DNA from 2 places in the Streptomyces sp. NPDC003032 genome. Region 1 is predicted to be linked to the other one. Evidence: riboswitches for the same ligand, from Rfam matches in the RefSeq annotation. Region 1 holds a riboswitch; the other holds the start of a gene.

Region 1 (3,398 bases):
ACCTGCTCCGCCACGTCGTCCGGCAGCATCCGGAAGTAGTCGACCGGCGCCCACGGGGTGTGCGAGAAGTGGCCGATCCGCAGGTCTTCGCGCAGCTCGCGGAGCATGCCCGGCACCAGCGTCAGGTGGTAGTCCTGCACGAGGACCGCCGCCCCCGGCGCCGCCTCCGCCGCCAGCGCCCGGGCGAACGCGCGGTTGTACGTCTCGTACGCCTCCCACTGCGCGCGGAACTCCGGGCCGAAGGCCGGTTCCAGGGGGGTCTGGTACAGCATGTGGTGGACGAACCAGAGGACCGAGTTGGCGATGCCGTTGTACGCCGCCGCGTGCACGCCCTCGCGGGAGCCCGCGTCGATGTCGAGCATCCGCACGCCCGGCTCGCCGACGCCGCGCCGCACCGCCTCCCGGTCGCCCTCGCCGAGCGCCGCGCACACCCACAGGGCGTCCGCCTCGTCGCCGATGGCACTCAGCCCGGAGACGAGGCCGCCGCCGCCGCGCTTGGCGGTCAGCTCCCCGTCCTCTCCGACGGTGTACGAGACGGGGCCGCGGTTGGACGCGACGAGTACCTGTGCTTGCGCTGCTGCTGTTCGGGGCTCGGGGACCATGTGGCAAAACGTAGCCCGTCCCGGGGCCGGGCAAACGTACGAGCGGAAGCGGTCACGCCACGCGCCGGTGCGCGTACTCCGCGATGCCGGCCATCGGCGGCCGCTCCTCCGTGTCCACGGCGTGGGTCCGCGGCACGAAACCGTGCTCGCCCCGCTCGAACTGCGTCAGCTCCGGGCGTACGAGATGTCCGCGCGCGAGCCGCAGCTGCGCCGTCCGGTAGATCGCCGCCGCCATCCGCCCGAGCGCCTGCCCGTCCTGGTGCCGGTGCTTGCGCACCCCGACGTCCACCTGCGCCAGCGCGTCCAGGCCGACCGTGTGCAGCGCGTCGACGAGGAGCCCCAGCTCCACGCCGTACCCGACGGGGAACGGCAGCCGTTCCAGGAGCGACCTGCGGGCCGCGTACTCGCCGCCCAGCGGCTGGACGAAACCGGCGAGCAGCGGCCAGTGCATGTTCAGCAGCGGCCGCGCCATCAGCTCGGTCACCCGGCCGCCCTGGCCCGCGGCCTCGCCGAGCGGACGGTCGTACATCGCCTTCACGAAGGCCACGTCCGGGTCGGTCAGGAGCGGGCCCACGATCCCCGTGACGAAGTCCGCGGAGAACTCCCGCAGATCCGCGTCGACGAACGCGACGATGTCCCCGCTCGTCACGAGCAGCGAACGCCACAGCACCTCGCCCTTGCCGGGCAGCGGCGCGATACGCGGCAGGATCTCGTCCCGGTGGACGACCTTGGCGCCCGCCTCCCCAGCGACCCGCGCCGTTCGGTCCGACGAGCCGGAGTCGATCACCACCAGCTCGTCGACCAGCGGAACCCTCTCGATCAGCTCGCGGCGGATCTCGGAGACGATCGCGCCGACCGTCTCCTGCTCGTCCAGCGCGGGCAGCACGACGCTCACCGACGCGCCGGACGCGCGCTTGGCGGCGGACAACCGGTCCAGCGGGCGGTCGGCGACGGACCACGAACGTCCGTTCAGCCAGCGCTCGACCTCTTCCAGCACGGTCAGGGTCCTCCCATATGTGATCCATCTCGCGGTGCGGACGACTATCTCAAGGGTCCAGGGCTTCGGTTACAGTCTTGAACAACGCCGGTGACCATCGCATGTCGGGGTCGCCGCCGCGTTCGAGATCGACAACCACGTCGAGATCGACAACTGAAACCCATAATCGAATACCGCTCATCCAGAGGGGCAGAGGGATACGGCCCGTTGAAGCCCCGGCAACCCTCCAGCCGGTCTCGCGCGAAAGCGCCGCGAGGCTCCCGGCTAGGGAAGGTGCCAATTCCGTCTCGCGGCGAGATGCGCCGCGGGGAAGATGAGGAGAAAGGGCCTCCCCTCCATGGCTGTGCAGACTGTCGCCACCGAAACCCCCGCCACGACCGTTGACCTCGGTCCCGCCTCGGGTCTCTCCTGCCGGGAATGCGGCACCAAGTTCCCGCTCGGCCCGATCTTCGCCTGCGCCGAGTGTTTCGGGCCCCTCGAAGTCGCGTACGACCTGCCCCTCGGTGACCCGGAAGCCCTCCGCAAGCGGATCGAGGCCGGTCCCGCCAACATCTGGCGCTACGCCCCGCTGCTGCCCGTCCCCGCCGACGTCGCCGACAAGCCGAATCTCAACCCCGGCTGGACCAAGCTCGTCAAGGCCGACAACCTCGCCCGGGAACTCGGCGTCGAGCAGGGCAAGTTGTTCGTCAAGGACGACTCCGGCAACCCCACGCACTCCTTCAAGGACCGCGTCGTCGCGCAGGCCCTGGAGGCGGCGAGGGCCTTCGGCTTCACCACGCTCTCCTGCTCCTCCACCGGCAACCTCGCGGGCGCCGTCGGCGCCGCCGCCGCCCGCGCCGGCTTCCGCTCCTGCGTGTTCATCCCGCACGACCTGGAGCAGGGCAAGGTCGTCATGGCCGCGGTCTACGGCGGTGAGCTAGTCGGCATCGAGGGCAACTACGACGACGTGAACCGCTTCTGCTCCGAGCTGATCGGCGACCCGCTGGGCGAGGGCTGGGGCTTCGTCAACGTCAACCTCCGGCCGTACTACGGCGAGGGTTCCAAGACCCTCGCGTACGAGATCTGCGAGCAGCTGGGGTGGGAGCTGCCCGACCAGCTGGTCATCCCGATCGCCTCCGGCTCGCAGCTCACGAAGATCGACAAGGGGCTCAAGGAGCTGATCGCGCTCGGCCTCGTGGCGGACAAGCCGTACAAGATCTTCGGTGCGCAGGCCGAGGGATGCTCTCCGGTGTCGGCCGCGTTCAAGGCGGGCCACGACGTCGTGCGCCCCCAGAAGCCGAACACCATCGCCAAGTCCCTCGCCATCGGCAACCCCGCCGACGGCCCGTACGTCCTGGACATCGCGCGCCGCACGGGCGGCGCCGTGGAGGACGTGAACGACGAGCAGGTCGTCGACGCGATCAAGCTCCTCGCGCGGACCGAGGGCATCTTCGCGGAGACCGCCGGGGGTGTGACCGTGGGCGTCACGAAGAAGCTGGTCGAGGCGGGGCTCATCGATCCCTCGCTGACCACGGTCGTGCTGAACACGGGGGACGGCCTGAAGACGCTGGACGCCGTCGCTGAGACGTCGCAGGCCACTGCCACGATCCGGCCCAGTGTCGAGGCGTTCCGCGCCGCGGGGCTTGCCGGTTAGCCGCCGTAGGGCCTGAGCTTTCCTTCCGACCTGAACTACCGAGGTGAACCCATGAGCGTGAACGTCCGGATTCCCACCATCCTTCGCACCTACACCGGCGGCAAGGCCGAAGTGGCCGCCGAGGGGGCGACCCTGGGCGAGATCATCGCCGACCTGGAGAAGAACC
Region 2 (3,398 bases), on a different contig from region 1:
GACGCGCAGATCGCGGGGTTCGCGGTCGCGCTGCGGGCCAAGGGGGAGACCGTCGAGGAGATCTCCGGTCTGGTGCGCGCCATGTACGCGCACGCACGCGTCATCGACGTGCCGGGGCCGAGCGTCGACATCGTCGGCACGGGCGGCGACGGCGCCAAGACCGTCAACATCTCGACCATGTCCGCGATCGTCGTCGCGGGCGCGGGCGCGAAGGTCGTCAAGCACGGCAACCGCGCCGCCTCCAGCGCGTCCGGCGCCTCCGACGTACTGGAGAAGCTGGGCGTCAACCTGGACCTCACGCCCCAGCGGGTGGCCGAGGTGGCCGAGGAGGCCGGGATCACGTTCTGCTTCGCGGTGAAGTTCCACCCGGCGCTGCGCCATGTGGCGCCCGCCCGCAGGGAGCTGGGGATCCGTACGACCTTCAACTTCCTCGGTCCGCTCACCAACCCCGCCAAGGTGCGGGCCCAGGCCACCGGTGTGGCCGACGCCCGCGTGGCGCCGATCGTCGCCGGAGTGCTCGCCGAGCGCGGCTCGTCGGCCCTGGTCTTCCGGGGCGACGACGGGCTCGACGAGCTGACGACCACGGCCACCTCGCGGGTGTGGGTCGTGCGGGACGGGGCGGTGCGCGAGGAGTCCTTCGACCCCCGTGACGTCGGGATCGACCTCGTGCCCGTCGAGGCGTTGCGGGGCGCCGACGCCTCGTACAACGCGGAGGTCGCCCTGCGGCTGCTCGACGGCGAGAGCGGGCCGGTGCGGGAGGCGGTGCTGCTGAACGCGGCGGCGGCGCTGGTCGCCCTCGCGCCGACCGACGAGCCGCTGGTGGAGCAGATCCGCGCCGGCATGGCGAAGGCGGCTCGGGCCATCGACTCCGGGGCCGCGAAGAAGTCCCTGGAGCGGTGGGTGACGGCCAGCAGCCGCTGATCACCGGGCCTGAGGCCGGCACATGTGACGCGAGGCGCGGTCCGGATCCTGGACCGCGCCTTGCGTGTCGAAGATCTTGTGGCAAGATGCAGAACAGGTCATGAGTGACAGCGACTACGGCCCCGGCCCGCTGTCCGGCAACCCTCCGTCCGTGGCGGGGTGCCCCGGGTGAAGACCAGGTCGTACGCAGCAAGGCGTATGGCAAGCGCGGACCCCTGGACATCGGTGAATGTCACAGCCCTGGGGTCCTGGTCCTCAAGGGAGCAGTCTCGTGAGCAAGCGAATGCGATAGGGCCTGTCGGCCCCGTTCTGCACACCCTCCGCCCGGCGAAGAGCGCCGCGCGTCGAGGCAACACCCGTACGCCGGACAGCTTTCGCGCTGCCGCACGGGATCTTTCGCCGCTGTTCCGCCTTGTCCGCAGGGAGATACCGCCATGTCTGTTTCCGCCGTCGCCACCGACTCCTCCGTCTGTGCCCCGCTGGCCGTGCTCGGCCGGGACGTCACCGTGCCGCTGGTCACCGGCGGCGAGGTGACGTACGCCGCGCTCGACTACGCGGCGAGCGCGCCCGCGCTGCAGCGGGTGTGGGACGACGTGGCCGCGTACGCGCCGTACTACGGCAGCGTGCACCGCGGTGCCGGATACCTCTCGCAGCTCTCCACCGACCTGTTCGAGAACTCCCGTACGGCCGTCGCCGAGTTCCTCGACTGCCGCGGGGACGACCAGGTCGTCTTCACCCGGTCCACCACCGACTCGCTGAACCTTCTCGCCGCCGCCCTGCCCGCCAACTGCCAGGTCTTCGTCTTCGAGACCGAGCACCACGCCTCGCTCCTGCCGTGGCGGGACGCCCGAGTGACGTACCTCAACGCGCCGCGCACCCCCGACGAGGCCGTGCAGACGCTGGAGCGGGCGCTTGCCGACCGTGACCCCTACGGGCCCGCCCTGGTCTGCGTGACCGGCGCCTCCAACGTCACCGGGGAGCTGTGGCCGGTGCGGGAGCTGGCCGCCGCCGCGCACGCGCACGGCGCCCGGATCGTGCTCGACGCCGCGCAGCTCGCCCCTCACCACCCCGTGTCCGTGAGGGAGTTGGACGTCGACTGGGTCGCGTTCTCCGGGCACAAGCTGTACGCGCCCTTCGGCTCGGGCGTGCTCGCGGGCCGCTCCGACTGGCTGCGCGCCGCCGAGCCCTACCTCGCGGGCGGCGGAGCCTCGCGGAAGGTGGCGCGACGCCCCAAGGAAGCGGGCGGCGGCGTGGACGTGGAGTGGCACGACACCGCGGCCCGTCACGAGGCCGGGTCGCCGAACGTCATCGGCGTCTACTCCATCGCCTCCGCCTGCAAGGCCCTCACCGAGGCCGGCTTCGAGGAGCTCGTGGCCCGCGAGCGGCACCTGATCCGCACGGTGCGCGAGGGGCTCGCCGAGGTGCCCGCCGTGCGGGTGCTCTCGCTCTTCGGTGACGACGCGCCGCGCGTGGGCGTCATCTCCTTCGTCGTGGACGGCTGGAACAGCTCGCACTTCGCCGCCGCGCTCTCCGCCGAGTACGGGATCGGCGTACGGGACGGCCTGTTCTGCGCCCACCCGCTGGTGCGCACCCTCCTCGGCAGCGAGGCCGACGAGCCCGGCGAGTGCGGCGCCCCCGAGGCGGCGCCCGGCGAGAAGTCGCTGAACGCGATCCGTGTGAGCTTCGGCGCGGGCACCCCGGACGAGCACGTCGAGCGTTTCGTACGCGCCGTCAAGGAGCTGGTGGCGGACGGCGCGCGGTGGAACTACCGCACCGAGGACGGCCGCTGCGTGCCGGACACCAGCGCCGCCGCCTGACCCACGGGCAGCCGGCCTCCGGCCAGCCGTGTCCCGAGCCGGATCATCCGCAGGGCCCGCTCGGTCGCGTCGGTGAGGAACTCGCCGCCCCGGCCGAGCGCCTCGGTCAGCGACATCGGGGCGGGCAGGATCGCGCTGTAGGCGTCCACGCCCAGCGCGCGGACGGTGTGCGCGCCGTCCCCGATGGTGCCGGCGAGCACCAGGACCGGGCGGTGGGACCGCTTGGCGCGGCGGGCCACCTCGGCGGGGATCTTGCCGTGCGAGGTCTGGTGGTCCAGGGCGCCCTCGGCGGTGACGACCAGGTCGGCGCGGGCAAGGCGGGCGTCCAGGTCGAGTCGGCCGAGCAGCACGTCGAAGCGGGGCAGGAGCAGGGCGCCGAGCGCGGCGAGACCGGCGCCGAGGCCGCCCGACGCGCCGGTGCCGGGGCCGTCGAAGAGGTCCGCCTCGACGCGCAGGTCGCGCGTGAGGACGTACGCCCAGTGCTCCAGGGCCGCCGCCAGCTCCTCGGCCTGCCGGGGTGTGGCGCCCTTCTGGGGGCCGAAGACGCGGGCCACGCCGCGCTCGCCGCACAGGACGTTGAACGGGTTGCAGGCCACGTGGATCTCGGTCTCCGCGAGGCGGGGGTCGAGGCCGCTCGCGTCGATGCGGCTCAGCCGCGTC

The links. A riboswitch is a leader RNA that binds a small molecule or an ion and turns the genes downstream of it on or off. The one in region 1 is predicted to bind S-adenosylmethionine.
Region 2: linked by a shared signal. The riboswitch ahead of ACWDZ7_RS10420 (aminotransferase class V-fold PLP-dependent enzyme) and the one ahead of thrC (threonine synthase) in region 1 are both predicted to bind S-adenosylmethionine.

What each region holds. Positions count from the first base shown of each region.
Region 1 is NZ_JBSFTT010000022.1:8,816-12,213, reverse strand. It holds gene ACWDZ7_RS27355 (alpha,alpha-trehalose-phosphate synthase (UDP-forming)) at 1-602, opposite strand, end outside; gene ACWDZ7_RS27350 (glucosyl-3-phosphoglycerate synthase) at 655-1,599, opposite strand; SAM riboswitch class I at 1,774-1,919, shown strand; gene thrC (threonine synthase) at 1,937-3,232, shown strand; gene ACWDZ7_RS27340 (MoaD/ThiS family protein) at 3,284-3,398, shown strand, end outside.
Region 2 is NZ_JBSFTT010000006.1:33,067-36,464, forward strand. It holds gene trpD (anthranilate phosphoribosyltransferase) at 1-921, shown strand, start outside; SAM riboswitch class IV at 1,018-1,135, shown strand; gene ACWDZ7_RS10420 (aminotransferase class V-fold PLP-dependent enzyme) at 1,356-2,738, shown strand; gene ACWDZ7_RS10425 (glycerate kinase family protein) at 2,687-3,398, opposite strand, start outside.